3 regions of the Kluyvera fluvialis genome follow, and region 1 is predicted to be linked to each of the others. Evidence: predicted binding sites of a transcription regulator. Region 1 holds the regulator's gene; each other region holds the start of a gene.
The links. The regulator LexA, encoded in region 1, represses DNA repair genes until DNA is damaged. The targets are predictions, from matches to a motif close to TNCTGTATGTACATACAGNA.
Positions count from the first base shown of each region.

Region 2: a site for LexA is predicted at 5,448-5,467, ahead of rmuC (DNA recombination protein RmuC). Genes of this name have one in related genera too.
Region 3: a site for LexA is predicted at 6,954-6,973, ahead of mutH (DNA mismatch repair endonuclease MutH). Genes of this name have one in related genera too.

Region 1 is NZ_AP046142.1:4,566,587-4,576,860, forward strand. Features, by position in the region: gene dinF (MATE family efflux transporter DinF) at 1-1,060, opposite strand, end outside; gene lexA (transcriptional repressor LexA) at 1,126-1,734, opposite strand; gene AC6I4B_RS21590 (diacylglycerol kinase) at 1,834-2,202, opposite strand; gene plsB (glycerol-3-phosphate 1-O-acyltransferase PlsB) at 2,389-4,809, shown strand; gene AC6I4B_RS21600 (pilus assembly protein) at 4,886-5,917, opposite strand; gene AC6I4B_RS21605 (fimbrial biogenesis chaperone) at 5,917-6,654, opposite strand; gene AC6I4B_RS21610 (fimbria/pilus outer membrane usher protein) at 6,670-9,201, opposite strand; gene AC6I4B_RS21615 (fimbrial-like protein) at 9,286-9,855, opposite strand.
Region 2 is NZ_AP046142.1:4,678,191-4,688,464, forward strand. Features, by position in the region: gene tatC (Sec-independent protein translocase subunit TatC) at 1-28, opposite strand, end outside; gene tatB (Sec-independent protein translocase protein TatB) at 31-561, opposite strand; gene tatA (Sec-independent protein translocase subunit TatA) at 565-819, opposite strand; gene ubiB (ubiquinone biosynthesis regulatory protein kinase UbiB) at 896-2,536, opposite strand; gene ubiJ (ubiquinone biosynthesis protein UbiJ) at 2,533-3,138, opposite strand; gene ubiE (bifunctional demethylmenaquinone methyltransferase/2-methoxy-6-polyprenyl-1,4-benzoquinol methylase UbiE) at 3,153-3,908, opposite strand; gene rmuC (DNA recombination protein RmuC) at 3,995-5,404, opposite strand; gene udp (uridine phosphorylase) at 5,545-6,306, opposite strand; gene AC6I4B_RS22110 (dienelactone hydrolase family protein) at 6,544-7,356, shown strand; gene AC6I4B_RS22115 (anaerobic sulfatase maturase) at 7,395-8,690, opposite strand; gene AC6I4B_RS22120 (GntR family transcriptional regulator) at 8,727-9,452, opposite strand; gene AC6I4B_RS22125 (sulfatase) at 9,496-10,274, opposite strand, start outside.
Region 3 is NZ_AP046142.1:970,659-980,932, reverse strand. Features, by position in the region: gene AC6I4B_RS04745 (DUF2509 family protein) at 1-378, opposite strand, end outside; gene AC6I4B_RS04740 (prepilin peptidase-dependent protein) at 375-929, opposite strand; gene AC6I4B_RS04735 (prepilin peptidase-dependent protein) at 923-1,381, opposite strand; gene thyA (thymidylate synthase) at 1,573-2,367, opposite strand; gene lgt (prolipoprotein diacylglyceryl transferase) at 2,374-3,246, opposite strand; gene ptsP (phosphoenolpyruvate--protein phosphotransferase) at 3,730-5,976, opposite strand; gene rppH (RNA pyrophosphohydrolase) at 5,989-6,519, opposite strand; gene mutH (DNA mismatch repair endonuclease MutH) at 7,204-7,899, shown strand; gene AC6I4B_RS04705 (TerC family protein) at 8,095-8,808, shown strand; gene AC6I4B_RS04700 (YgdI/YgdR family lipoprotein) at 8,933-9,151, shown strand; gene AC6I4B_RS04695 (NADP(H)-dependent aldo-keto reductase) at 9,278-10,274, shown strand, end outside.

The sequences.
Region 1 (10,274 bases):
CGTAGTGATCTGCGAGCAGTTGAAGTTCAGGTAGGGATGTCAGCAACGCCACGATAGACTCGCCGAAAATGGCGTATACCAGCGCAAAAGCCAGCGCCACGATGCCAGCCTGACGACATGCCGCTCGCCAGACTTCCAGCAGTTGGCTGCCATCGCGCGCGCCGTAAGCCTGCCCTGAATGGGCTTCCACAGCATAGGCAAAACCATCCAGCGCGTAAGCGGTAAAGGTCAGCATAGTCATCAGCACCGCGTTAACCGCCACGACATCGCTACCCAGGCGCGCGCCAAAGACCGTCACCGCGCCAAAGCAAAGCTGGAGCAACAGCGAGCGCAGCATGATATCGCGGTTGAGCGCCAGCAGGCGGCGCAGGTTGCCGCGCCAGGCGTTTTTCAGCATCGCCCATGAGATACCACGCAATACCAATACTTTACGCACCATACCCAGGCCGACTAACAGCGTGGCGTATTCAGCAATGACCGTTGCCAGTGCCGCGCCCTGCACATTCATGTGCAGCCCCATCACCAGCCACAGGTCGAGCACGATATTCAGCACGTTGCCCACCACCAGCAAAATCACCGGCGCACGGGCATACTGAACGCCCAACAGCCAGCCCAGCAGCACCAGGTTCGCCAGCGATGCCGGGGCGCTCAGCCAACGAATGGAGAGAAAACGCTGCGCCTGTTCTAACACTTCGCCGCTGCCGCCCACGATAGAGAGCGTCAGATGAATTAGCGGAGTTTGTAATACGATAATTAAAAGCCCCGCCCCTAGCGCCAACGCCAGCGGTTGCACCAACGCGCGAGCCAGCGCCAGCGGGTCTTTCGCGCCAAAAGCCTGGGCAGTAAGCCCTGTGGTGCTCATGCGTAAAAACAACAACAGCATAAACAGGAAGCTGGTTGCGGTGGCGCCAATAGCCACGCCGCCCAGGTAAACGGGGCTGTCTAAATGACCAATCACGGCGGTATCGACCAGCCCAAGCAAAGGGACGGTGATATTGGAGAAAATCATCGGTAGCGCCAGACGCCACAGAGCTTTATCGGCTGGAGTTAATAGCGACATTGAGATCAACCAGAAAGGAAAAAGGCTGCGATAGCAGAAGTATCGCAGCCATTAGAGAATGGGGGTTACAGCCACTCGCCGTTGCGAATAACGCCAACGGCCAGCCCTTCGATGGAGAAATTATGCTGGCGCAGATCAACCACGATAGGTGAAAACTCGCTGTTTTCCGGCAGAAGTTCGACGACGTTACCCTGTTTTTTCAGGCGTTTTACCGTCACTTCTTCGTCGATACGCGCGACGACAACCTGGCCGTTACGCACATCTTGAGTTTTATGTACTGCCAGCAGGTCGCCGTCCATAATGCCGATATCTTTCATCGACATACCGCTAACGCGTAGCAGGAAGTCGGCGCTAGGTTTGAACAGTGACGGGTCAACCTGATAGTGACCTTCGATATGCTGTTGCGCCAACAGCGGTTCACCCGCCGCGACGCGGCCCACCAGCGGCAGGCCCTCTTCTTCTTCCACCAGCAGACGGATACCGCGAGAAGCACCAGATACAATCTCGATGACGCCTTTACGCGCCAGTGCTTTCAGATGTTCTTCAGCGGCGTTTGGGGAACGAAACCCCAAGCGCTGAGCAATTTCCGCACGCGTTGGCGGCATACCCGTTTGGCTGATGTGATCTCGAATGAGATCAAACACCTCTTGCTGCCTGGCCGTTAACGCTTTCATTCCGCCCCCTGGGTGTATATACAGTTATGCTGTGAGTATATACAGCTAGTGTCTATTTTGGAACCATAAAACACACAAAATCAGGCAGTTTTCACAGCTTTAGTGGAAATGAGCCCACAGTAGCGTGCCCCAGGTGAACAGCGCGACAAAAATAGCCAGCAGCACCGCCGCCGACCCCATATCTTTCGCCCGCCCGGACAGCTCGTGATATTCAGAGCCAATGCGGTCAACGACCGCTTCCAGTGCACTATTGAGAATTTCCACTATCATCACCAACAGGACGGAACCGATGAGCAGCACGCGGGTGATGGCGTCAACATCCAGCCAGCAGGCGATAATAATTGCGACAACCGAGGCCACACCTTCCTGGCGGAACGCCGCTTCGTTGATCCATGCCGCGCGAAATCCCTTCCAGGAATAGCCAGCGGCTTTGATGATTCGGGTAAGCCCAGTGGTATTATTAGCCATCTCAAGAACCTTTATATTATTACGTCAATGACAATACGTCTTTTTACGGCGTAATCCGAGCGGCGGCTACGTTGGCCGTGCCTCGAATTACTTCGTGTATTATGAGGCGGCAGAACAGAAATCTTGCAAACTTTCTGCTATTCTTGCCGCGCATTTGCATGATTAACCAGAGGCTTTACATCGTTTATGTCCGGCTGGCCACGAATTTACTATAAATTACTGAATTTACCATTAAGTGTCTTGGTAAAAAGCAAGTCTATCCCGGCAGAACCTGCTCAGGAGCTGGGGCTGGATACGTCACGTCCAATTATGTACGTCCTGCCTTATAATTCTAAGGCCGACCTGCTGACGTTGCGCGCCCAGTGTCTTGCACACGATCTTCCCGACCCGCTTGAGCCGTTAGAAATCGACGGCACTCTACTGCCGCGCTATGTGTTCATCCACGGCGGCCCCCGCGTGTTCACCTATTACACGCCGAAAGAAGAGTCGATCAAACTGTTCCACGACTATCTCGACTTGCACCGCAGCAATCCAGACCTGGATGTGCAAATGGTGCCGGTATCGGTGATGTTTGGTCGCGCGCCGGGTCGCGAAAAAGGCGAGGTGAACCCGCCGCTGCGGATGCTGAACGGCTTCCAAAAGTTCTTCGCAGTCTCCTGGCTTGGACGCGACAGCTTTGTGCGTTTCTCGCCTTCAGTCTCTTTGCGCCGTATGGCCGACGAGCACGGTACGGATAAAACCATCGCCCAGAAACTGGCGCGCGTTGCCCGTATGCACTTTGCTCGCCAGCGTCTGGCGGCGGTAGGCCCACGCCTGCCTGCACGTCACGACCTGTTCAAGAAACTGCTGGCGTCAAAAGCGATTGCGAAAGCGGTAGAAGACGAAGCGCGCAGCAAAAAAATCTCCCACGAAAAAGCGCAGCAAAACGCAATTGCGCTGATGGAAGAGATTGCCGCAAACTTCTCCTACGAGATGATTCGTCTGACCGACCGTATCCTCAGTTTTACCTGGAACCGTCTGTATCAGGGGATTAACGTCCATAACGCCGAGCGTGTACGCCAATTAGCGCACGACGGGCACGAGATTGTGTATGTGCCTTGTCACCGTAGCCACATGGACTACATGCTGCTCTCTTACGTGCTGTATCACCAGGGGCTAGTGCCGCCGCATATCGCTGCTGGTATTAACCTGAATTTCTGGCCAGCAGGGCCGATTTTCCGCCGTCTGGGCGCGTTCTTTATTCGCCGTACCTTTAAGGGCAACAAACTCTATTCCACCGTGTTCCGCGAATATCTTGGCGAACTGTTCAGCCGTGGTTATTCCGTTGAATACTTCGTGGAAGGCGGGCGTTCTCGTACTGGCCGTTTGCTTGACCCGAAAACCGGCACGCTGTCGATGACCATCCAGGCCATGCTGCGCGGCGGTTCCCGTCCAATCACCTTAGTGCCGATTTATATCGGTTACGAGCACGTGATGGAAGTGGGCACTTACGCCAAAGAGCTGCGTGGGGCGACGAAAGAGAAAGAGAGCTTACCGCAGATGCTGAAGGGCTTGAGCAAGCTGCGTAATCTCGGCCAGGGCTACGTCAACTTTGGCGAACCAATGCCGCTGATGACCTATCTGAACCACCATGTTCCAGATTGGCGCGAGTCTATTGATCCTATCGAAGCCGTGCGTCCGGCGTGGCTGACGCCAACCGTCAACAAGATGGCAAACGAGTTGATGGTGCGTATCAACAACGCGGGTGCGGCGAACGCCATGAACCTGTGCTGTACCGCACTGCTGGCGTCGCGTCAGCGTTCACTCACGCGCGAGCAGCTTACGCAGCAGTTGGAGTGCTATCTGGCTCTGATGCGCAACGCGCCGTATTCCTCGGATGCGACTGCGCCGACCGCTTCCGCCAGCGAGCTTATCGACCACGCGCTACAGATGAACAAGTTCGAGGTCGAGAAAGATACCATTGGCGATATCATCATTCTGCCGCGCGAGCAGGCGGTGCTGATGACTTACTATCGCAACAACATCGCACATATGTTGATCATGCCGTCGCTGCTGGCGTCAATCATGACCCAACATCGCCAGATCTCCCGCGAGCAGGTACTGGATTATATCAACACCCTCTATCCAATGCTGAAGGCTGAGCTGTTCCTGCGCTGGGAACACAATGAGCTGCCAGCGGTTATCGATACGTTGTTGGCTGAAATGGTGCGTCAGGAGCTGATTACTGACAGCGATGGCGAGCTGCTCATCAACGCGTCGCACTCCCGCACGCTGCAACTGCTGGCCGCTGGGGCGCGCGAAACGTTGCAGCGCTACGCGATCACCTTCTGGCTGCTGAGCGGCAACCCGTCGATGAACCGTAGCACGCTGGAAAAAGAGAGCCGTACGCTGGCTCAGCGTCTGTCGGTGCTGCACGGTATCAACTCGCCGGAGTTCTTTGATAAAGCGGTATTCTCGTCGCTGGTGTTAACGCTGCGCGATGAAGGCTATATCAGCGACAGCGGCGACGCCGAACCGGAGCAAACGATGAAGGTTTATCAGATGCTTGCAGCGTTGATTACGTCGGATGTACGCCTGACGATTGAGAGCGCGGCTCAGGATGAATAAAATTCGCAGGCCTAGCCTGAGACTTTTATAGACAAAAAAGCGGGCCACCTCTGTGACCCGCTTTTTTTAACTCTGGCTACTCATAGTTGAACTTGAGGATCAGATCCTTGCTGAAAGGCCCCTCTTCAATCTCTCTCTGCGGGTTTTTCGTTAGCTTCGCTTTATAGTTACGGGTCACCGTACTTTCATCCGTCGGACGATAGGTCGCAAACGGATAATAGGTATTCATCAGAAGGTCTTCTCCTGACGTTTCATCCCTGATTTGCATCAATAAACCATTGCCCATATCAACGTGAGCCGTACCGTAGAGATCGTCGGAATTAAAACTCACGGTGACATCAAACTGATCTGTGCATTCTGCGTTCACATCTCTGATAGTTGAAATCGAAAATGGCGCTTCTGCGGCAAAGTTGCCACTCATCGCCATCGTGCCGAAATCGACAATTTGGTTTTCCGGGAAGACTTTGATATTGACGCCGCAGTCAAGGAAATGAACGTGATCCAATCCATCAATATTAAAACGCAGGTTGTACGCATTACTCATTAAATTCGCCCCGCCTTCACCATCAAACTGCAACACGTTAATACTGCCGAAGCTATAGACAGCATCAGGGTCAGCGGGAAACGCTTTTAGCTTTACATATAAACGAAAGCGAGCGGGAAAAGTCACATCTTTTTGTAATGTGACGCCATTACAAACCGGCTCATGATATTTGATGGTATCACTTTTATCCAGACAAGCACCGGTTGGAACCTGCCCATCAATATCTTCATAATCGATGCCGTTATAGGTAACGCCGAAGGTAAAAAAGGGGTTATCTAATACATCGGAGCTATTTTTTGCGGATAACTTAATCCAGGCGTACAGCTCTTCCGTTTGATTCGATGTCTTGTAATCCACCGCATGATCGCAATATACGATGATGTTGATATCCGAGCTTTCCCATATTTTATTGCCCGGCATCGCATTTGAAGGCACGCTAAAGCTCGGTAACGTCGCCGTGATGGCTGTCTGTCCACCGTGCTGATTCTGATAGCAGTCGACCGCCCATGTTGACGATGAAGCCAGGAAAAGTAATGAACACAACAGCATAACAATTGTTTTCATCATTTTCTCTTCTGCGCGGGTTCGCTATGACAAATAGGCTGAACCGTTGTGCAACTCACGCTAAACATATTTATACCGCCATAATCACCGATATAACCAATCTGGAATTTAGCCGGTAGTTTTTTGAGCGCTGAAGTAGCCTGCGCAAAGGGGCTAACCATAAAACCATTTGATCCTGGCAAAAGCGTTTTACCATCAATACCGATATAGCCAACGGTAATATGGTAAGGCGTGCCATTTTTCAGGGTAATTCCCGATACGGTACGAGAGACTTCCACTTTTTCCATCGGTACTGCCTGCCCTTCTTTCAGAACAATGGCTTTAGGACGCCAGAATAATTTCAGCCGGCTCTGCATCGCCATTTGCATGACGTTTTTTTGTTCTGCACGCGGCGGAATTTCACGTATATTGTAATAAAAGAGGGATTCTCTATCGGTCGGTAGCTGCTTTAACGCAGGCTGCCCCATCAGGCGAACCTGGCTCTGTTCGCCAGCCTCAATGCGCAGCAAGGGTGGCAAAGGAGTGATAAATTCCCGCGTTTTTTTACTCTCTTTGTCCTCAATCCATGACTGTGCCAGATAAGGTAATGTTTTGCTCTGGTTAGTTAATTTCACAGAGACACTTTTATCTGTCTCATTAAAAATAATGCGCGTTCTGTCCGGCGAGACGGTGGCATTTGCCGCAGAGCAGACGCTTAATAAGCCGATGAGTCCTTTCACAATCTGTGTTGGTTTCATTTCATTCATCCTGAATTAGTTTACCTTTTTGCACGGTAATATAATGGTCTGGCTGCCAGTATTACTTTGGTTAGGAGGGGTGATTTCGCAGGTATTACTTCCCCACTGAATACGCAATCGACTATCTTCCTGAAGTCCACTGAGATAGGCATATCCCTCATCAGCAACCAGACCAACATCCTTGCCGCTTTCCATATCCACAACGTTAACGCCCAGCGGTGGATAATGGCCATTTTCCAGCCGAATAACGCCGAATATCTGATAACCTTTTGTCGCATTCAGCTTCGCATAACCAATTGCACCTTCGGTGAGCGTAGTGCTGACTATCGAGTTATTAATATCGACCCCATCGGGCAATTTATTACTGTCCACACGTACAAAGGAGGTCATGTAATTACTGACTGAGTTGGTGACGGCAATCCCCATCATATTTGTCACAGTGTGTTTATCATTAAGCGGAACATCCGCAATACCATCGCTATCGACCATCATGCGAGCATTGTTGCCGAAACTACTATCATGGAGCGCCATTCCATAACGCGTAGAAGTAAACGAACCGTTCCAGCCAGCCATAATGGAGTTATAAGCGTTGGGTTGTACGCTACCGTTTATATTCAAATGCCCATAAGACGAGTTGTGCTGGTAGCCCGCGCGAAGAGTCGGCTCTGTATTGCGGAAATCACTTTCGTCGCCCGCTGCCGAAATGTTCCATGTGTTATCGTGGTCTGAGGTGTCATAATAAGAGGCCGTTTGGGACATGCTATCGCTACCATTTTTCTGCATGCTCCAGGAGAGCCGTCTATTTTGCGCCAGTGGGATTGAAAACGTCAGATAATACTGAGTCTCCTCGCGATCCTCCCATTGAGAACGACTAACCGACATTGACGAAGAGATCCCTTTGACGCTGCCAATATCAAAATCTCGGCTGACAGACAGCGTATAGTTAGTATTAGCAGACTCATCCCAATAAGTATTACGCGCCAGGTTGAGGTATGTGTTAACCGCCAATGCCTCAATATACTGATTAAAAGAAAGGACATAGCTCTCTTTCTGGCTATCAACCGAGTCATCACCGCTACGCGCGGTGAGATATTCACTCATGGTGATATATTCTTTGTCTGAGAAACGATAGCCCGAAAATGTCACCTGAGTACCGGTGGATTCAAACCGCTTGGCATAATTCATACGATAGCTATCGCCGCGCTGTTTCTCGTTATCCTTCCTGTTCTCTGTGCGCAAAGTTGCCTGCGCCCGCGTCACATCAAATGAGAGAGAGCCAAAGCTATTAAGGTTAAAACCGACACCCGTGGTTGCCGCCTGGTAATCATCAGCCGTCAGTAGTGCGCCACCGTAAAGTGAGGTATTCCCTCCCCAGCCCCAGGAAAACTCGCCGGTCCAGAACAGAGGGTTATTCACATCGCTATACCCCACGGAGGTGGGTTTACCCACAGAGGATTTGTAACGAACCTGTCCTTTGCGGGTCAGGAAAGGGATTGAGGAGGCGCCAACCTGGAACGTATTTTTACGTCCATCCTCCTCTTCCACTGTCACATCAAGTTGCCCCTGAAAAGTATCGCCGATATCGGTGATATTAAACGGCCCAGGGGCAACCGTGGTTTGGTAAACCATGCGTCCGTTCTGGGTGACGGAAATTTTGGCGTTAGTCTGCGCGATACCGGTAATTTGCGGCGCATATCCCTGTAAGTCGGGCGGCAGCATGTTGTCATCGCTCTCCAGCGAAGCTCCGGTAAAATGGAACGTATCATATAAATCGGAATTTAAATCGTACTGACCTACGGTCAGTTTCGAGGTAATCGACGGGATAGGGCGAAACAGATAGGTACGATCCATCCCACCAGTGCTGCTCGTTAAATGACTATCTACATACGATTTGTCGTACTGATAATCCGATCGCAAACGCCATGCGCCAAGGTTAAATCCCAGCGTTCCATAGGAGCTAACGCTCTGGTTCTTATCCCCCTCATCAGGATCATACTGGCTGGCATAAACGTTGTAATCCAACATCACCCCGGCAATGCCATCATCCCAAAACTCCGGCGGCGTCCAGTTTTTTGCCTGATATTTCATCCATGCCTGGGGCGCAACGAGGGTGACGACCATATCGGCTTTGTCTAACCTGACAACAAATTCAGATTTATTGACAATATCTAAGCAACCCTGTGGGTTGATGGGATGTAGTTGTTGGATGAATTCATCCGCAAACCCAAACGCCGTTAAGTCTTCATCGGTCAGACAAAGAAGCGAGCCACTTTCGTTATCGGCTTTGATCCACTCAAATGACCATGCATTGGGTAATCTTCTTTTGTTGATATCAACACGGGCAATATATTGTCCAACCGGAATAAAACCTTTCTTTTCAAACTGGCTAATATCGATATTTTCTTTATCGTCAATATCGATCATACTGGTGTTGAACTGAACCGCCCATGCGGGGGTAAGTCCTGTCGTAGTCATCATCACCAGGCACAGAGACTGTTTTATTAAAAAAAATATTTTCCTTAAAGTAATCCTTTCTTTATTTTCCATAAGATACTTTTCTTTTAATAAAACTTTAAAAAGTCGGTGGTTCCCTCACCGACTTTGGTCACAGAAAAATTAAGTAAAAATAGATTAGTTATAAGCCAGAACGTAGCGTACGTCAGTTTTAACATTACCTGCGGTTGCAGGTGCTGTTTCTTTACCCAGGCCTACATATTCCATACGTGCTTTAAAGTTCAGAACCTGATAAGAATTATCAGCAACCAGATTTACCTCCTGTGGAACATCCATTACCACGTTCGTGCCACTAGTGGTCAGCAGACGAACCCCTACGTTTGTAGCCCCGCCGGAGTTACCCTCTTCCATATTTTTCAGTATGTTAGTTTCAGAGTCTGCATTCGCAGATGAGAAAGTAACCTGAGCTTTGGAGATAGGTGTACCACCCGTACTTAAAGTACAATCTTGCAGGCGAATATTGACATCAACTGGCTCTGAGCTTTTATCACCATTCAGGGCGCTATCAGCGACTTCACCCAGTTCAATCGTCTGATTTTCATCGCCCGGGACGATAGAGCAAGGAGAGGTAATAACGACGCCCTGGAACGTAATTTGTCCATGGCCCGCATCAGCAGCAAATACATTGCAAGCTGCGCCCGAAAGAAAGGAAGTTGCTATTACGGCTAATAGTGTCTTTTTAAACATTCGATATAATCCTTTATAATAAAAAATAACACCTAGTATTGCCTCTAATTTATTCCTATTAGAGGTAGTTCATGGATAGAAGTGAATATAGCCATTTGAGAAGATCATTTTCTCGCCGACCTTTATTGCAGAATGGATATTGCCACGCAGATTTATATTTATTACTTTAAATAAATTAAATAATAAATTTAGCCAAACTACTTGCATTCATACATAAAATGAAGCAAATAGAAATACCAGTAAACGCTTAACTCTCGATGAGAAACAGACTAATCTTCTTCGCATCGAAGCGTTGGAAAAATACTACAATTGAACTATTCAACAAGATAAAATTAACTCATTTGTATATATTCAAAACGCACATTTAAAAAATATATGAATTTAACGAATGATCAGTTTTTAAGCCTCTTGTGCTGATT
Region 2 (10,274 bases), 110 kb from region 1:
TCAGCGGTTGGGTATCTTCTACGCTCATGGTTACGGTTTATCACTCGATGCGGGGGATGAATCAGTCACGGTGGCCGCAGACGCATTGGCTTTCTCTACGGGTTTAACCACCTCAGCTTCCTGCGCCGGAGATTCAGCGGATTGCGCCACCGGCTCATCGGTATACGCCGTCTGCGGTTTTTCCGTTGCCGGTTGCACAGCCTCTTTGTCCTTAGCCGCAGGGTTATGGATAGTATTGGCCTCGTCACTCGCCTTTTCAGGGTCATGCATTGAGTAGGAACGCTTCATTGACTCGGCTGCTTCGCGCAGTTCGTCCATCGAAGCCTTCAACTCCGGCGTTAGGGTATCCAGACTCGCTTTCTCCACTTTTTTCAGGCTGTCCTGAAATTCCTGGAGTTTAAGCTCCTGCGTCAGCTCATTTTGCACGGTTGTTGCCAGAGAGCGCAGCGCACGAATCCAGCCCACAACCGTTTTCACCGCCACCGGTAGGCGTTTTGGCCCTAATACAATAAGGCCAATCACGAATACCAGCAGTAGTTCACTGAAACCAATATCAAACACGAATTACACCTGCTCGTTGTCGTGGCGTTTCGCTTCGTCTTTCTTCGCACTTTCCTGCTTATCAGTAATTGATTTTGCAGTGAAATCTGCATCCTGGTTGGCTTTATCTTTTGACTCGTCTTCATCACCCATGGCTTTTTTAAAGCCTTTGATGGACGCGCCTAAATCCGATCCCAGCGAGCTCAGCTTTTTAGTCCCGAAAAGCAGAACCACGATAACGACGATAATCAGCAACTGCCAAATACTAATACCACCCATACAAGTTCCTCTGATAGATGATGAAATAATCAGCGCGCATTATACGTTATGCAGCGCCATGTTAGCGATGCATAATTCACCGCGTCTTCCGCCACCCTGCGAACCATACCACCAGCCCTCCGGCCATAAGCCATGCGGGTGTCAGCCCCCACTCAGGGCGATTAATCAGTAATACCGTACCGCTCAGGAGTAAAACCGCACCTATACCAAAGAGATATCGTGACTGCCCCTGACGAGTGCGATGCGTGACCATCTCCTGCGAAAGCTTCTCAAGACTGCTCTGCACCTGCTTACTCTGACGTAAGCTGTCGTACACCAGTTCCGGTAATTCCGGCATTTTCTCAATCCAGAACGGCGCTTTGTCTTTCAACGCCCGGAACAGCGCAGGCAGGCCCATCTGATCTTTCAACCATGATTCCAGGAAAGGCTTCGCCGTCTTCCATAAATCTAACTGAGGATAGAGCTGGCGTCCCACCCCTTCTACGTAAAGTAATGTCTTTTGTAACAACACCAACTGCGGCTGCACTTCCATATTGAAGCGGCGCGCGGTGTTAAACAGGTTCAGCAGCACGTGACCAAAGGAGATTTCAGCCAGTGGTTTTTCAAAAATCGGCTCACACACGGTGCGGATAGCAAACTCAAACTCTTCTACGTTGGTATCCGGCGGAACCCAGCCAGAATCGACGTGCAGCTCTGCAACCTTGCGATAATCTCGGTTAAAGAAGGCGATAAAGTTTTCCGCCAGATAGCGTTTATCGTCCTTGTTCAACGAGCCGACAATCCCGCAGTCAATGCCGATATACTGTGGGTCTTCCGGGTGCTCATAGCTAACAAAAATATTGCCAGGGTGCATGTCGGCATGGAAGAAGCTGTCGCGGAATACCTGGGTGAAAAACACCTGCACGCCACGTTCAGCCAGCAGTTGCATATTGGTATTTTGCTTTTTCAGCGTCTCGATGTCCGACACCGGAATACCGTAAATACGCTCCATCACCAGCATATCAACGCGGCAATAGTCGGAGTAAATCTCCGGCACATACAGCATCGGGCTGTCTTCAAAGTTGCGACGCAGTTGAATGGCGTTAGCCGCTTCGCGCAGCAGATTCAGCTCGTCGAGCAGCGTTTTCTCGTAGTCGCGCACCACTTCAACCGGGCGCAGACGACGACCATCCGGCAGCAGGCGAGGAACCCAACGCGCCAGACGGTAAATCAGTTTCATGTCGGCTTTGATAATAGGCAAAATATCGGGGCGGATAACTTTGATCACCACCTCTTTGCCGTTCTCTTTCAGGCGCGCCGTGTGCACCTGCGCAATCGACGCCGATGCCAGCGGTTCAATATCAAAATCATCAAACCAGCTTTCAACCGGAATATCGCCCATCGACTTTTCGATTTGCTGCTTCGCCAGTTTGCCGTCAAATGGAGCGACTCTGTCCTGCAACATAATCAGTTGATCGGCGATTTGTGGCGGGAAGAGGTCACGACGCGTAGAGAGCATCTGGCCGAATTTGATCCACACAGGGCCAAGCTCTTGCAACGCTAAACGCAGACGTTCGCCCAGCAATTTATCCTTATGGCGGTTCGGCATCCAGAACAACAGCCGACGGCCAAAACGCAGCGGCAGCGTAATACGCATTTTGGGAATAAGCTCATCAAGCCCGTAACTCAAAAAGGTGCGGATGATAAAATACAGTCGCCGTAATTCTCCTGGCGTCATTTGCCCTCCAGGTTTTCCAGCCGTTTAGTCAGTGCCGCCAGCTCGCGCTCAACTGCCGTTGTCTCTTCTGCAAACCACGCCACTTCCAGCGCGCCGGGAGCTAAACGCCACTCTTCGGTCAGGGTTTCTGCCACGTAGCGCTGCTGGCGCGCCAGTCCATGCTGTATAAATGCCGCGCCGCCGCGCAACACTTTACTGATGCCTTCTGCGGCGATATCGCCGGTGTAGGGAGCCAATAGCTCGGCGGGATCAAACTCGGCGAGATCGGCAAGCGACACCAGGTTTTGCACGACCTGGAGATCACCTTGCACTTCAAGATCGTTATTGCGGATAAGCGCCGTAAGCTGCTGGCGATTGCGCAGTTGTGGCAATACGCTCGCGCGGGTAATAACGGTGCAGTCTGCCTCGCCTTCCCATGCGCCCAGCACGTCAACCTGGCGCTCACTAAAGACCAGCACCAGCGGTGAGGAAAACTCTTTCAGCTCAACGCGTAATACTTTTCCGATAAGGCGCTGACGCGCAGGCTTTAATGCCTTTTCACGCCACAAAAGCGTATTAATGGCAGTCTCAATGCTGCCAGTCACTAAGGGTTTTAAAGGCATAGCGGCCCCTCTAATCAGAATTTATAGCCGCGGTGCAGCGCGACAATCCCTGCCGTCAGGTTGAAGTACTCAACGTTTTCCAGCCCGGCGTTCTGCATCATCTCTTTCAGCGTGTCTTGATCCGGGTGCATACGTATAGACTCTGCCAAATAGCGGTAGCTTTCGGCGTCATTCGCTACCAGTTCGCCAATGCGCGGCAGAATGTGGAATGAGTATGCGTCGTAGGCTTTGCTCAGCGGGTCGATAACCGGTTTGGAAAATTCGAGCACCAGCAGGCGTCCACCTGGTTTCAGCACGCGATACATAGAGCGCAGCGCTTTGTCTTTGTCGGTCACATTACGCAGGCCGAACGAGATGGTGATGCAGTCAAAAGTGTTATCCGGGAACGGCAGCGCTTCGGCATTGGCCTGCACATATTCCACGTTACCGACTACCCCGATATTGCGCAGCTTTTCGCGGCCCATTTTCAGCATCGAGTCGTTAATGTCAGCCAGCACCACGCGCCCGGTTTCACCGACCATACGCGAGAATTTCGCCGTCAGGTCGCCCGTGCCACCCGCCAGATCGAGAATGGTCTGTCCACGGCGCACGCCGCTGCAATCAATGGTAAAACGCTTCCATAGACGATGGATCCCGAATGACATGAGATCATTCATTACATCGTATTTTGCGGCTACAGAATGGAATACATGCGCCACCATGTCTGCTTTCTGTGATTTGGCAATTGTTTGAAAGCCAAAGTGCGTCGTTTCTTGTGAATCCTCAACCATCTCAATGCCTGCTTGCTTATCAAGAAAATGTTCATGGAGTGTAACAGATTGGGCGCAATTGCCCTACGATTCCACCCCGTTACGGATTATCCGCGCTCGGCGGCTAGCGGATTATCATCGTGGGTATCGCTGTCGTCACGCAGACGAAAATCATCATCCTGCGCTGTCGCTTGCTCGACGAGATCTGGGTTAATCTCGCGCTTAACTTCCACCCCTAAGTGGCGGAATGCCTCGGCTTGCACCAGCAAATTACCGCGCCCGGAGGTGAGTTTTTTCATCGCCTGGCGGTAGTTATCCTGCGCTTTGTCCAGGCTTTGGCCTATTGCCGACATGTCATCAACGAACAGGCGCATTTTGTCATATAAGCGGCTGGCACGCTCTGCGATATGTTGCGCATTACGGCTTTGATGCTCATAGCGCCAGAGGTTTGCAATGGTGCGCAGCGCAACCAGTAGCGTGGTAGGGCTAACCAGCATAATGTTATTTTTTAGCGCTTCGCTAATCAGCTCAGGCTGCCTGTCCAGCGCCAGCAAAAAGGCGGGTTCAACGGGGATAAACATCAGGACATAGTCCAGAGAACGCAGCCCGGGTAGCTGATGGTAGTCTTTCCGCCCCAGTAGACGAATATGGTTGCGCACCGCCGCAATATGCTCCTGCAATGCCGCTTCGCGGGTGTAGTCGTCTTCTGCGTTAAAGTAGCGCTCGTAGGCCACCAGCGTCATTTTGGCGTCCACTACCACATCTTTGCGATGCGGTAAGCGCACGATGACATCGGGCTGCATCCGGGAGTTGCCGTCGGTAGTAATACTAACCTGGGTTTCGTACTCGTGGCCTTCCCGCAGCCCAGACGCTTCCAGCACGCGGGTGAGTACCACCTCGCCCCAGTTGCCCTGAGTTTTGTTATCGCCTTTCAACGCCCGCGTTAAGTTGACCGCTTCCTGCGCCATTTGCGCGTTCAGTTGCTGAAGATTACGAATCTCATGCGCCAGCGTGTGGCGTTCGCGCGCTTCCTGACCAAAACTCTCCTGAACTTGGCGGCGAAAACCGTCTAGCTGCTCGCGCAGCGGCGTCAGCAGGCCATGCAGGCTCTGCCGGTTTTGCTCATCAACGCGCCGGTTGCTCTGCTCAAAAATACGGTTGGCGAGGTTTTCGAACTGTTCGCTCAGGCGCTGCTCGCTATTGAGCATCAGACGGTATTTTTCATCGCCGTGCTGCCGTGTCGTCTCCAGAAGCGTTGTGACTTCACGCAAGTCAACTTCCAGCGAGGAGTTAATCTCCCGCAGGTTACGCAGCTCGTTATTAAGCAGCTCACACTCTTCACGCCAGTGCGCGTTCTGGGCGATTTGCTGCTTTGCGGCGCTCAGTTCGCCATAGATATCACGCTCTTCCGCCAGTTGTTCGGCCCGCTGCTGCGCCACGCGATAGCTCGCCGCCAGCCAGCCAATCGCCACGCCTGCCAGCGCCACCAACGCATAAATCACCACGGCAATATCCACAATGCCTCCTGCTTAAACCTACTATCAGCACAAAATAGAATTGTGCTGTATAAACGTCCAGTTTTAAAGCAGTTTCCTGCGAGCATCTACGCAAAAAGAAAAAGGCCGAACAAGTCGGCCTTTTTTGATGAAAAGCAGAATTACAGCAGGCGGCGCGCTGCTTCCACCACGATTTTCACCGCGTGGCTTTCCGTTTTCTTCATCGTCTCAGCGTTAGGAATTTCCTGCTGGGTACGGTTCACGATAACACCGGCAACCATCCCGGCGCGCAGGCCCTGGCTGGAGCACATGGTCAGCAGCGTTGCTGATTCCATTTCGTAGTTCATCACGCCCATCGACTGCCACTCTTCCATGGAGCCTTTAAAGCGGTTAACCACGCGACCAGAGAAGGTGTCGTAGCGTTCCTGGCCTGGATAGAAGGTGTCTGAAGACGCAGTTACGCCCACGTGAGTGGTCGCGCCAACGGATTTCGCCGCTTCAACCAGTGCGGTAGTACACGCGAAGTCTGCTACCGCTGGGTATTCCATTGGTGCAAAGTGCAGGCTCGCGCCATCAAGACGGACGGATGCCGTCGTGACCAGCACATCACCCACATTAATGTTCGGCTGAATAGCGCCGGTCGTGCCAACACGCAGGAAGGTGCGGATGCCGAGCTGAGCCAGTTCTTCAACCGCGATAGACGTCGATGGGCCGCCGATACCGGTAGAACAAACAATCACTGGCTTGCCATCAAGCTCTGCACGCCAGGAGGTGAATTCACGATGAGATGCCAGTTTTACCGGCTTTTCCATCAGCGCGGCGATCTTTTCCACACGCTCCGGGTCACCGGGGACGATTGCCAGCGTAGCCCCTTGTAAATCGTTTTTAGTGAGGCCGAGATGAAAAACATCAGACTTGGACATAAAGAACTCCTCTGTGGTTCAGTTTTGTCAGAAGAAGCAAAAATGTACTTTATAGAAGACCACAACTCTTTTTCGTGATTACCATCACTAAGAATTAAAAATGTTACATTAAATTTCGCGCAATTAGTGAGTTACATCACATTAACAAGTTATTGTTATTACCTGCTGCACAAAAATACGCCGCATTCAGGCACTGTGATTCGGCTATGAGTTCATTAAAAGGGTACGGAGAATGCCATGACAATCAACAAACAACCCGGATTTGCACCTGCTGCTTCGCCTCATGCCACGACCGCCGTTCATACGCCCGACGAGACCATCGCGGCGGGAGAAACGTCGATTCCTTCTCAAGGTGAGATGCTCCCAGCCTTTTACGCACAGCCAAAACATCGCGATGCGCCTCTACCGGTAATCATCGTAGTGCAGGAGATTTTTGGCGTCCATGAGCACATTCGTGATATTTGCCGTCGTTTAGCGCTGGAGGGGTATCTGGCGGTCGCGCCGGAGCTGTATTTCCGCGAGGGCGATCCAAATGATTATGCCGATATTCCTTCACTTTTCAGCGGGCTGGTCACAAAAGTGCCCGATGCCCAGGTGCTGGCCGATCTCGATCACGTGGCAAATTGGGCCGCGCGCAACGGCGGTGATGCCAGCCGTTTGTCGATAACCGGTTTTTGCTGGGGCGGGCGAATTGCATGGCTGTACGCCGCACACAACCCGCAGTTAAAAGCGGCGGTGGCCTGGTATGGACGTCTGCTGGGTGACAAAACGTTAAATAACCCGAAGCATCCGGTCGATGTCGCAGTCGATCTCAGCGCGCCAGTGCTGGGTTTATACGGTGGGCAAGATACCGGTATTCCGCTTGAGTCAGTAGAAACCATGCGCCAGGCGCTGCGAGCCGCCAATGCGACAGCGGAAATCGTAGTATACCCGGACGCTGGTCATGCGTTTAATGCCGATTACCGCGCGAGCTATCACCAGGAGTCGGCGCAAGATGGCTGGCAGAGGATGCTGGCGTGGTTCGCGCAATACGCTGGGAAAAAAGCCTAACTTCGCAACGCCGCTTTTATCATGGCGGCGTTTTCCCCTCATGCTGCGCCGCAGCATTTCTTATATTTTTTGCCGCTACCGCACGGGCAAGGATCGTTACGAGAGATATCCACCGGCGCTTTTCGCGCCTCTTGCGCCAGCCATGACATAATCGCCGAGGCCGGATAGCCATTCTCCAGTAATTGCTGGCAAACATTCATATACGGCGCAATATGCTGGAAAAAATGCTTATAGCCCGCGCATAAATAGTTATGCCCCGGCAGGCCACCTGGCGAAACGGAAAAGCGGTGTTTGGGGCAGCCGCCGTGGCAGGCAAAGCGGAAGTCACAGCGCTGGCAATCCGTCGTCAGCCGCTCTTTTTTCGCCAGCCCAAATGCGATGGCCTGTTCGCTATTGTTGAGCGTTTGAATACTTGTTTGGTGGATATTGCCCAGTTTGTGCTCGGGATAAACATAGTGATCGCAGTTATACAAATCACCGTTCGACTCTAGCGCAAAGGCATGTCCACAGGTTTCAGAATGGACACACAGCACCGGAGGCTGCCCAGCCCAGGCCGCCAGCGCGACGTCAAACATTTGCACATAAACGCTATCGACATCGCGGCGTACCCAAATGTCGAAAATTTGGCACAGAAACTCGCCAAACTGCCACGAAGGCACTGTCCACGGAGCCAGTTTTGCCGCGCTCTCGCCCGGCAGCACCAGTTGCAGGACAGAAGATTCATTGTTGCTGATGCGCTCGACCAGCGGGATAAATTGGATATACCGCGAGCCTGCCGCGAGCAAGAAATCGTACACTTCACGCGCATGTCCCACGTTGTGCTTACCCACGACGGTTAGCGTGTTGAATGCCACATCGTGCGCCTTCAGCGTGGCGATGGCAGCCATCACTTTCTCGTGAGTGCCTTTACCGGCGCGGTTAACGCGGTATTGGTTATGCAGATGCGCGGGGCCATCAATCGAGATGCCCACCAGGAAATGATGTTGAGCAAAAAAGCGCGCCCATTCATCATCAATCAGGATGCCGTTGGTCTGGAGCGCATGTTCTATCTTTTTGCCGTTGGCGTACTTCGCGCTTAATTCGACCACTCGCTGAAAAAAGGGCAGCCCCATCATGGTCGGTTCGCCACCTTGCCAGGCGAAAGTCACCGTATCGCCGGACTGAGCCTCTATATGCTGGCGGATGTAGCATTCCAGGGTGTCGTCCGACATCCGCCAGTTTTTATTCCGCTCAGGGTACAACGCTTCTTTTTCGAGATAAAAACAGTACGAACAATCAATATTGCACACCGAACCGGTGGGCTTTGCCATGACGTGGCAACCTGCTAGCGCCATCTCGGGTTGATCCTTTTTGTCACTGACTCACCGTCATCATCGGCTGTTCTCAACAATATACTGGTAGCAACTGGCGATATGCTTAGCGACGCTAAACTCCACCAGTTCACCATTCTCGTTATAGCCTTTACGGGTTTTCACCAGTAGTGGCTCGGTGGGTTGAATACGTAAAATCTGGCAATCCTCTGGCGTAGGCATCTCCGCCGTGATCACATCCTGGAAACTTTCGATATTTTCATCGTTCTCCTCCAGCATGCTGTAGAGGCCACCGCTCAGCGACTCTAACGAAAGGTTTTGCAGGCGCGCCGTCAGCCAGATGTAGTTAACCTGCGCGGGCTGTTCGTTTTGCCGGTAGATAGTTCGCGTCAGCAGATGCAGCGCAGTTTTGTTGTCGAGGCCAAATGCCTCGGCGACCGTATCGGGCGGCAGTTGCTGTTCCAGCTTCAGGTTATTACGCTCGATTGGGTGCTGTTGATGACCGTCAATCAGGCGTACGCGGGTCTTCACTTCCTGCTTTTCAGAAGTGCTGATAACCATCGTGCCGATGCCCGCCTGGCGTTTTACCAGCCCTTTGGCGGCAAGCTCTGCCAACGCGCGGCGCGCGGTGATGCGGCTAACGCCAAAAATTTCCTCAAACTCGGCCTCGGTGGGCAGCACATCATGCTTTTTGTATTCGCCGGTTTTCAGCTTTTCTAGCAGGATATCGTATAGCTGAGCATACAAAGGCTTAGCGCCGCGCGAATAATCTAATTCTTCTTTCATTAACTCCGTACTCCTTTTCCCCGGCTTTCGCCGGGGAGACTACTTAATCCAGTCGCATTTCTAACGCCATCTTATAGTACACGCTCTGATGCTGCTCCTCCGGTACGTCGTTCTGTACGAAAGCCCACAAATTTTCTCGCGTCCAACTGGGTTTACACTCCGCCTGAAGTTTCTCGACCAATGAGTGCTGCCCGCTCCCTTCCAGATGCTGCAATAGCGCAAACAGGCCGTAGCGAATCTGCGGCGCAAAATCGGCCAGCTCCGGCAGTAAATGCGGATCAAATCCCAGCAGCGGGCTTTGCGCATCATCCAGACCGTAGCGCGGGTACAGCTCTGTTGGCGCATCACTTTGTTGCATCATTTCAACAAGATGGTCGCATAACCGCCGCGCCGTTGACTGGCTGGCGCACTGCGTTTGCTGCGATGGGTCGGTGTGCAAGTCATACAAGCGGTGGCCAAAACGATCGGCATCGCGCGTCATGACAGACTCCGCAGGCACTTTCATCACCTGACAGCCTTTGGTGAAGCTAAACGGCGGATGCAGCGTCATGCCCTGCAACTCTCCGGGCGTAAAACGTCGGTTAATGCGGGTTGGCATCAGCGTGTATTCATACAGGCCGTCGATACCTTGCTCAATCGGCGAGCGCATATAAACATAGCGGCCATCGGTAATGTTGATATGGCAACCGTGATAGCCAAACAGCGCGTAGTCGCGCACGGGGGTGTCGTCACGCAATACCGGCAACAGCGACTTCCCTTGCATATCCGCCGGTTTATCCAGGCCGAAGCAGTCCAGCAGTGTTGCCGGGATATCGATAGTTT
Region 3 (10,274 bases), 1.4 Mb from region 1:
CTTTAAGGGGCAAAAATCACTCCAGCCGTGTGGAGAAAAGCGAATACCGCTCGCCGTCCATCGCCCGGACTGCCAAAGCGAAAAAGCACCATACTGAGCAATCAGCAGTAGCGAGCCATCGGCAAAAAGCCGCAGGCAGACTCGGCTTTGCACATCATAGGGGCGGCATTGCACTCCGGTTTCAGCCAGCCACGGTTGCTGGGTTGCCCACAGCAAAGCGGTATGCACCCGCGCCGTGCTTTGCAGCGCGCGGCTTTCGTCAGTAACCATCGTCAGTTGTTGTCGCTGTGCCTGGTTCAGCCCTTGCAGCATTAGGCTTCCCAGTACCAGCAACATCAGCACCATCGCCAACGAAGAGACGCCGCGCTCGCGGTTCATAGGTTGTAGCCCGTTACACAATATTCAGCACGCGCCGTTGCGCCGTGCCCTGCCGTTGCCGAGAGCATCAGCGTTAGCGTCGGCGAATAGCCGTTTAGGGTCTGGCGAGTCACCTGAAAAGCGGTAACGGTCATGACCGCAGGGTCGGTCATTTTGTCCCAGCCGTTGCCCTCGCAGGAGGCCGCGCCGCGCAGTGTTTCCAGCGCACCGGATTTAAGGCGAAAGCCAATGCTGTCGGCGACATCAGGGGGCGAGGCCTCCCAGACGCCATTGCTGTTTCCATCCCAACGCACCACCACACACTGCCCTTGCTGCATGATTTGCAGCGGTTCACCCGCACAGCGTTCCGCACCACAATAGCCTGCGCGTTGCAGATGTTTTGCCACCGTATACAGCCGCTGCCAGAGGTCATCCTCCAGTGTTTGTTGCTGCGTTTGCATTAACACGCTGCGCTGCAATGCCGGTAAAAAACGTGATGCACCGAGCAATAAAATACTGCTGATAGCCATCGCAATCAGTACCTCCAGTAACGAGAACCCGCGCATTAGCATTGTGCCGTCTCGCACAGGCGGATTCGCCCCCAGCTTGAGATGACCACCGACCGACTCCCCGCTTCATTCGCCACCGTCACACTGCCCGCCCACGCAGTATTGCGCAGGCCAAAAAAGGCCAGATTGGGCGCGATGTTAGTTAGCTCCACCTCCGCCCACAGTGGCTGAAAAACGGCAGGGTTCCCCGCAGGGCAGCCCTCCAATAGTGCATCATCGGCGACCAGACACCAGCGCTGCTCCGCCCGATTAACCCGCAATCGACGATCGCGGTTATGCCAGTTCGCCTCATTGCGGATGTACACAAGGTAGTCGAGCAGCGCGCTGGCGGTTTGCCATAACCGTTGTTGCTGCTGCCAGCGTTGCCAACCGTACAGGCCCGAAGCGCTCAGAATAAGCACCATCGTAACAACGATTAAAGTTTCGATAAGGGTGTAGCCCTGTTCTCTGTTCATGACCACGAGTGTTCAATAAACCAGAACCAATGACGAGCAGCGTTTGGCGGTTTTACGAGGCGCTATCAGAGAAAGGTAGCGTGTTGCAGCGCATTACAAATAAACGTCGAGGAGGATCGTGAGAGAGATAAAAAAAACCGGCGCACATTGATTGGCACCGGTTTTCATCATAGAAAGGATTGCAGGAAGGATTAAATCGCCACTGGCGCTTTAATGCCAGGATGCGGGTCGTAGCCTTCAATTTCGAAGTCGTCAAAGCGGTAGTCGAAGATAGATTCCGGCTTACGTTTGATAACCAACTTCGGCAGTGCACGCGGTTCGCGGGTTAGCTGCAATGCGGTCTGTTCCATGTGGTTGCTGTACAGGTGCGTGTCGCCGCCCGTCCAGACAAAATCACCCACTTCCAGATCACACTGCTGCGCCATCATGTGCACCAGCAGCGCGTAGCTGGCGATGTTGAACGGCAGGCCGAGGAACACGTCGCAAGAGCGTTGATATAACTGGCAAGAGAGCTTGCCGTCGGCAACGTAGAACTGGAAGAACGCGTGGCACGGAGCCAGCGCCATTTTATCCAGCTCGCCCACGTTCCAGGCCGAAACGATAATACGGCGCGAGTCCGGGTCGTTTTTCAACTGGTTCAGTACGGTGGTGATTTGGTCGATATGACGGCCATCTGGCGTTGGCCATGCGCGCCACTGTTTGCCGTATACCGGGCCTAAGTCGCCGTTCTCATCGGCCCACTCGTCCCAGATACTGACGTTGTTTTCATGCAGGTAGGCCACGTTGGTGTCGCCCTGCAAGAACCACAGCAGTTCGTGGATAATCGAGCGCAGGTGGCAGCGCTTAGTGGTCACCAGCGGGAAACCATCTTGCAGGTTAAAGCGCATTTGGTGACCAAAGATAGAGACAGTACCCGTGCCGGTACGGTCATTTTTCTGGGTGCCCTCATCGAGCACCTTCTGCATCAGTTCTAGATACTGTTTCATGCTTCCTCAGGAGATCTGTTGCTGCGGACGGCGAAACGCCCAGACCATCATAATGATACCCGCAAGCACCATCGGAATCGAAAGAATCTGCCCCATGCTGATGTACTGAACCCATGCGCCGGTAAACTGCGCATCCGGCTGGCGGAAGAATTCAGAGATAATACGGAACAGGCCATAGCCAATCAGGAACAGGCCGGAGACCGAGCCGGTTGGGCGAGGCTTGCGAATAAAGAAGTTGAGGATCAGGAACAGCACAACCCCTTCCAGCGCCATTTCGTACAACTGGGAAGCGTGGCGCGGCAGTGAGCCGTAGGTATCAAACAGCGTTTGCCATTCAGGATGAGACGGCAGCAGCGCGATATCTTCCGCGCGCGAGCCAGGGAACAGCATGGTGTAGTGGAAACTTGGATCGACGCGGCCCCACAGTTCACCGTTGATAAAGTTCCCCAGACGACCACAACCTAAGCCGAATGGGATCAGCGGTGCGATGAAATCGGAAACCTGGAAGAACGTGCGTTTGGTGCGACGGGCGAAGATTATCATCACCACAATCACCCCAATCAGCCCGCCGTGGAAGGACATGCCGCCATCCCAGACGCGGAACAGATACAGCGGATCTTGCAGGAACGAGTCGAAGTTGTAGAACATCACATAGCCGATGCGCCCACCAAGGAATACCCCAAGGAAGCCCGCGTACAGCAGGTTTTCAACTTCATTTTTCGTCCAGCCGCTGTTGGGGCGGTTTGCACGGCGTGTTGCCAGCCACATCGCGAAGATGAAGCCCACAAGATACATCATGCCATACCAATGCAGGGAGACTGGGCCCAGGGAGAAAATTACCGGATCAAAGTCCGGGAAACGCAGATAACCACTATTCATCTGTCACCACAAATGCTTGTTATTCCGCCGGAAGTGGACAGCGGTAGAGATGCGCGCCTGATGCTTCAGGCGCTCCAAAGTGGCGAATGATAGCATAAGGGGGATAGGAGGTGATGCCAGGAAGATGTAAAAGATATGTATAAGCGGAGGTCGCCGGTGGGGTTTGGTGCATTGCCTGATGGCGCTGCGCTTATCAGGCCTACGGCGTGCAAATCTGTAGGCCGGATAAGGCGTTTACGCCGCCATCCGGCAGGGGCTGGCGCATTGCCTGATGGCGCTGCGCTTATCAGGCCTACGGTGTGCGAATTTGTAGGCCGGATAAGGCGTTTACGCCGCCATCCGGCAGGGGTTGGTGCATTGCCTGATGGCGCTGCGCTTATCAGGCCTACGGTGTGCGAGTTTGTAGGCCGGATAAGGCGTTTACGCCGCCATCCGGCAGGGGTTGGCGCATTGCCTGATGGCGCTGCGCTTATCAGGCCTACGCTACAAGCCGCCGCGAATCAGGCCGCCAAGGCCACGACGCTCCATAAATGCCGCCACTTGATGGCGCACTTCGGTCGCCATCTGTGCGTCAAGGCTGCGTATCGCCAAGTTTTTAGCATCTTCGAGATCGATGTTACGCAGCAGATATTTCACGCGCGCCACCGAGCGACCGTTCATCGATAAATGACGGAAACCGAGGCCAACCAAAATCGTTACGCACATCGGGTCGCCCGCCATTTCACCGCACAGGCGTAAATCAATGCCGTAGCGCTCGGCTTCCTGCACAATCATCGACAGCACGCGAATCATGCCAGGATGCAGGCTGTCGTAAATATTCGCAACGCGAGTATTGTTACGATCCACCGCCAGTACGTACTGCGTCAGGTCGTTAGTCCCCACCGAGATAAAGTCGATGCGGTTTGCCAGATGCGGCAGCATAAAGACCATCGACGGCACTTCGAGCATGATTCCAATACGCGGTTTTGGAATAGCGTAACCAATCATCTCTTCCACTTCGCGACCGGCACGATCAATCAGGCGGCGGGCTTCGTCCACCTCATCAAGGCTCGTGACCATCGGCAGCAAAATGCTTAAGTTGCCGGTCGCCGCGTTGGCGCGCAGCATCGCTCGTACCTGCACCAGGAAGATCTCTGGCTGATCGAGCGTGATACGAATGCCGCGCCAGCCCAGACATGGATTTTCTTCGCTGATGGGCATATACGGCAGTTGTTTATCCGCCCCAACGTCGAGAGTACGCAGTGTCACCGGCTTGTCGTTGAACATCTGTAACATACCCTGATACTGCGCCACTTGTTCTTCTTCCGACGGGAAACCGCTTTGCAGCATAAACGGTATTTCGGTGCGATACAGGCCGATACCGTCGATGCGCCGCCCCAGTTTTTGCTCGTGCTCTGGGCTAAGGCCAGCATTGAGCATCACTTTGATGCGCTCGCCGCTTTTAAGCTCAGCCGGACGTTCTACATCTCCTTCCGCCAGGCGGCTGAGTTCGTTTTCTTCGCTGACCAGGCGCTGATATTCCTGAAGCAGGATCGGCTCTGGATCTATCAATAATTCGCCGCGATAGCCGTCTACTACCAGCGTACGTCCGTGAAGGATCGACGGTTGGATATCCGCGCCCATCACCGTTGGCACCCCCATCGCACGCACCATAATCGCCGCGTGGGAGTTAGCCGCGCCATCGCGCACCACCACACCGGTTAAACGATCCTGCGGTACTTCAGCGAGCGTGGTAGCAGAGAGTTCATCGGCCACTAAAACAAAGCGCTCAGGCCAGGCGTTGGCCCCTTGCGTGGTGTCATCGAGGTGGAACAACAAACGCTGCCCCAGCGTCCGTAAATCGCCCGCGCGTTCTTTCAGATATCCGTCGCGCAGTGCGGCAAACTGTTCGGCAAATTTTTCGACAACTTTTCTTACCGCCCACTCGGCGACCGATCCTTTATCCACTTCCGCGAACAGCTCGCGGCGCAGGCTCGCGTCGGAAAGCAGGTGCGAGTAGAGGTCGAAAATAGCCGCAGTCTCTTTTTGCGCCCCGGCAGAGTAGCGTTTGCTATAGCGGCGAAACTCGTTCGCCGCCTCTTCCAGCGCGCCGGTCAGGCGCTCACGCTCTAGCGCGGTATCCAGCGATGAGGCTTCGTAAACTTGCTCCATCAGCGGCAGTGTGGCGTCCATCCACCCTTCGGCGATGGCGACGCCAGGTGAAGCTGGCAGCGCACGGATACGCGTTTGCCGATACTGACCAAACAGCGCGGCAAGCTGAGATTGAGAGAGGATAGCGGCCATTTGAGTGGCGAGCGTGACGAGGAAAGACTCTTCGCTTTCGTCAAACTGGCGTAGCTCACGCTGCTGTACCACCAGCACGCCCAGCAGTTGGCGGCGCTGAATAATAGGCACGCCAAGAAATGCGCGGAAGCGCTCTTCTTTTACCGAGGGGATATATTTATAGCTGGGGTGTTTTTGTGCATCAGCAAGGTTAATAGGCTCTGCCAGCCGACCAACCAGGCCAACAATGCCTTCGTCAAAGGCGAGCGTAATGGTACGACCGCGCGGTTTTTTCAGGCCACGGGTCGCCATCAGGTAAAAGCATCGTCGATCGTTGTCGGCGAGATAAACCGAACAAACTTCTGTCTCCATCGCCAGGCAGACATCGGTAACCAGAATATCCAGCGCCTCGTTCAAACGAGGCGCGCTTGCGACCTTCTCAACAATTTCGCGTAAGCGAGTGAGCATAATATGCGTGGCTTAACCTCTTTTACGTCGATAAGCTGCCGCGCTTTGCGGTTTTGGCGCGCTCTCCGCGAGCGCCATTACTACGCTGGCGAACTCTTTCATCACCCGGCGGTAGACATCGCGTTTAAACGAGACAACCTGACGCACCGGATACCAGTAACTCACCCAGCGCCAGCCATCAAATTCTGGCGTGCTGCTGGTTTGCATATTGATATCCGCATCATTGCCGATCAACTGCAAGAGAAACCACTTTTGTTTCTGGCCGATACAAACCGGCTTTGTGTCCCAACGCACCAAACGTTTTGGTAACTTATAACGCAACCAGTTTCGGGTCGAAGCGAGGATCCGTACATCCTTACGGCTTAGTCCGACTTCTTCGAACAGCTCTCGGTACATCGCCTGTTCGGGTGACTCTCCAGGATTAATGCCCCCTTGCGGGAATTGCCAGGAGTGCTGACCATAGCGTCTGGCCCACATAACCTGACCCTGACGGTTGCAAATTACAATACCTACATTTGGGCGGTAGCCATCGTCATCAATCACCGGACTACCTCAAAATAAGCTTCAATGTGAATGATTGTTTCACACTCGCTGGAAACGGTAAACCACTCTATTGCACTGCCTCATCTCGAATAACATTTGAATAACTCACAGTAATCATCAGAGTTATAAACAGCAAAGTGCGGTTATCACCGATTTTATTCACTTTTTCTGTGGATAGAGTTGTGAAGAAGTACGGAATTACCCAGGGAAAACCCAGAGTAGTCCGAATAATCTCATGTGAGCCTCTCACAGTAAAACGATATTTTTCATTATGTTATTATACTTAATCTTGATGCATTAGCGCATAACGTGATGATCATCACATAGGTGATCCTTCAATTGATGAAAGATCGAGCAACGTTGGTTTTATCCACAGATTGTGCCAACATCTTAGGCATGTTTTGTGCGAAAATTCGATTTTCGTCGCACGTCAAGGCTGTAAATTGAAACAGTAGTGAGGCTTGTCCCCAGTTATCCCATTTTTCTGTGGATAACATGGTGTAAGATCCTGTTCATTGTCAGTGACCAGAATTGGAAAACCTTTTTTTTCACCGTTTTTTTGATGAAAAACGTCAAAAAAAATCCATGTTTATCATGGTGTTGGTATGTTTACTCAGAAAAAGTTAAACTCTATCCACACCCAGCGAAATTATTGTTCATTTTTTAAGCAAAAGGCCCGTTAACATGTCAACCCTTGCTCCACTGTCGTCATCCCCGAAAACCCAGGCTGAACTGCTTGCTCAGGCACAGCGGCTGGCGGGGTATTCGTTGGGTGAGTTAGCGGCGATGGCGGGCATCACCACGCCGCGCGATTTAAAGCGCGATAAAGGCTGGATTGGCGTGCTGCTGGAAATTTGGCTGGGTGCAAGCGCGGGCAGTAAGCCAGAACAGGATTTCGCCGCGCTGGGCGTAGAGCTGAAAACTATCCCGATTGACCGCCAGGGTCGGCCGCTGGAAACCACTTTCGTCTGCGTCGCACCGCTAACCGGCAACTCAGGCGTCACTTGGGAAAACAGCCACGTTCGCCATAAGCTCAAGCGCGTACTGTGGATACCGGTGGAAGGCGAGCGCACCATTCCGCTGGCAGAACGCCGCGTCGGCGCACCACTGCTGTGGACACCTAACGCTGAGGAAGAAAACCAACTGCGGATGGACTGGGAAGAGTTAATGGACTTAATCGTACTTGGGCAAGTCGAGCGGATTACCGCCCGCCACGGCGAGGTTATGCAGTTGCGCCCGAAAGCCGCCAACAGCAAAGCATTAACCGAGGCCATCGGCGCACAGGGCCAGCCTATCATGACGCTGCCGCGCGGCTTCTATCTGAAAAAGAATTTCACCGCCGCGCTGCTGGCGCGTCACTTTATGCTTCAGGCGCATTAATTTTTTTGTCCTGCCGCGCTGCGGGATTATACTCGTCCTGCCGTCCGCTGTAAGTTCACTGGCTCCCTTCTGCTGTTCCCGGTCACCACAGGAATCCGTTTCTGGGAATTTGCTATGCCGGCACTCGGCTTCCGAACGGTACATTCAACATACTTCTATTGATGCATTCGTTTTTATTTTGGCAGGACTTATCTAATGTTATTTGCATGGATCACCGACCCCAACGCCTGGCTAGCGCTCGGCACTCTGACGCTGCTGGAGATAGTCCTGGGGATCGATAATATTATTTTTCTCTCGCTGGTTGTTGCTAAGCTTCCCACCGCACAACGCGCCCATGCCCGCCGCTTGGGCTTAATGGCGGCGATGGTGATGCGTCTGGCGTTGCTGGCCTCTATTGCCTGGGTGGTAAAACTCACTCACCCGCTGTTTACCGTGTTCGACCAGGCTATCTCGCTGCGTGATTTAATTCTGCTGCTCGGTGGCCTGTTCTTAATCTGGAAAGCCAGTAAAGAAATTCACGAATCTATCGAAGGCGAAGAGGAAGGGTTGAAAACCAACGTCCACTCGTTCCTCGGGGCTATCGTGCAGATTATGCTGCTGGATATCATCTTCAGTCTGGATTCGGTCATTACTGCCGTCGGCCTCTCTGACCATCTGTTTATCATGATGGCGGCGGTGATCATCGCGGTGGGTGTGATGATGTTTGCCGCAAGGCCGATTGGCGAGTTTGTTGATCGTCATCCGTCGGTAAAAATGCTGGCGCTGTCGTTTTTGATCCTCGTCGGCTTTACGCTGATCCTGGAGAGTTTCGACGTCCACGTACCAAAAGGTTACATCTATTTCGCGATGTTCTTCTCGATTGCCGTGGAAAGCCTTAATCTGCTGAGAAACAAGAAAAACCCGCTCTAATCATCGCTTCACAGCCCTCTTTTGGGGGCTGTGTCTGATTTTTTTAAGATTTTCCTGCTTTATGCTGTTCACGCGGTCGGTTATTACTAGACTATAGAAAGTGCGGCGTTGAAGGGGGATAACGATGACAAAATGGGCAGTATTGATTTCCGCAGTAGGTTTAGCGTTTGCCGTTTCCGGCTGTAGCAGCGATTACGTGATGGCGACAAAAGATGGCCGAATGATCCTGACTGACGGTAAACCAGAAGTCGATGATGACACCGGGCTTATCAGCTACGAAGATCAGCAAGGCAACAGAATGCAGATCAACCGTGACGATGTGTCGCAAATCATTAAACGATAAATGTAGAGGTCAGCCGCTTGCTGGCCTTTTTTTATTTTCTGCTTTCCCTTTTTCTCCCCCTCTGCCATTTTTATATTCCTTTGTCGGGACTCTTTCCCGACGCGGTCACTAAAAGGAAGCTGGCTTATGCACTACCACCGTATCCCCCACAGCTCACTTGAGATAAGCACCCTTGGGCTTGGTACAATGACGTTTGGTGAACAGAATAGCGAAGCCGACGCCCATGAACAGCTTGATTATGCGGTCAGTCAGGGTATCAACCTGATTGATGTCGCTGAGATGTATCCTGTACCTCCGCGCCCAGAAACGCAGGGGCTTACTGAGACTTACGTCGGCAATTGGCTGGCGAAACGCGGTAACCGCGAAAAGCTGGTTATCGCCTCTAAGGTCAGCGGCCCATCACGTAATAACGACAGCGGTATCCGCCCCAATCAGGCGCTGGATCGTAAAAACATTCGTGATGCCCTGCATAACAGCCTGAAGCGCCTGCAAACGGACTATCTCGACCTGTATCAGGTGCACTGGCCGCAGCGCCCGACCAACTGCTTTGGCAAGCTTGGTTACACTTGGGCGGATTCCGCGCCGGTGGTGTCGCTGCTGGAAACGCTGGAAGCGCTCACCGAATATCAACGCGCGGGTAAAATTCGCTATATCGGCGTGTCTAATGAAACAGCCTTTGGCGTGATGCGTTATCTGCATCTGGCGGATAAACATGACCTGCCACGCATCGTCACCATTCAAAACCCGTACAGCCTGGTTAACCGCAGCTACGAAGTGGCGCTGGCGGAAGTGAGCCAGTTCGAGGGCGTTGAACTGCTGGCCTATTCCTGCCTGGCGTTTGGCACGTTAACCGGGAAGTACCTTAACGGCGCGAAGCCTGCGGGCGCGCGTAATACTTTGTTTAGCCGCTTTACGCGCTACAGCGGTGAGCAGACGCAAAAAGCGGTTGCCGCTTATGTCGATATCGCCAAACGGCATAATCTCGACCCGGCACAAATGGCGCTGGCGTTCGTTCGCCGCCAGCCGTTTGTCGCCAGCACCCTGTTGGGGGCAACCACAATGGAGCAGTTGAAAACGAACGTTGAGAGCCTGCATCTGGAGTTGAGTGAAGAGGTTTTAGCGG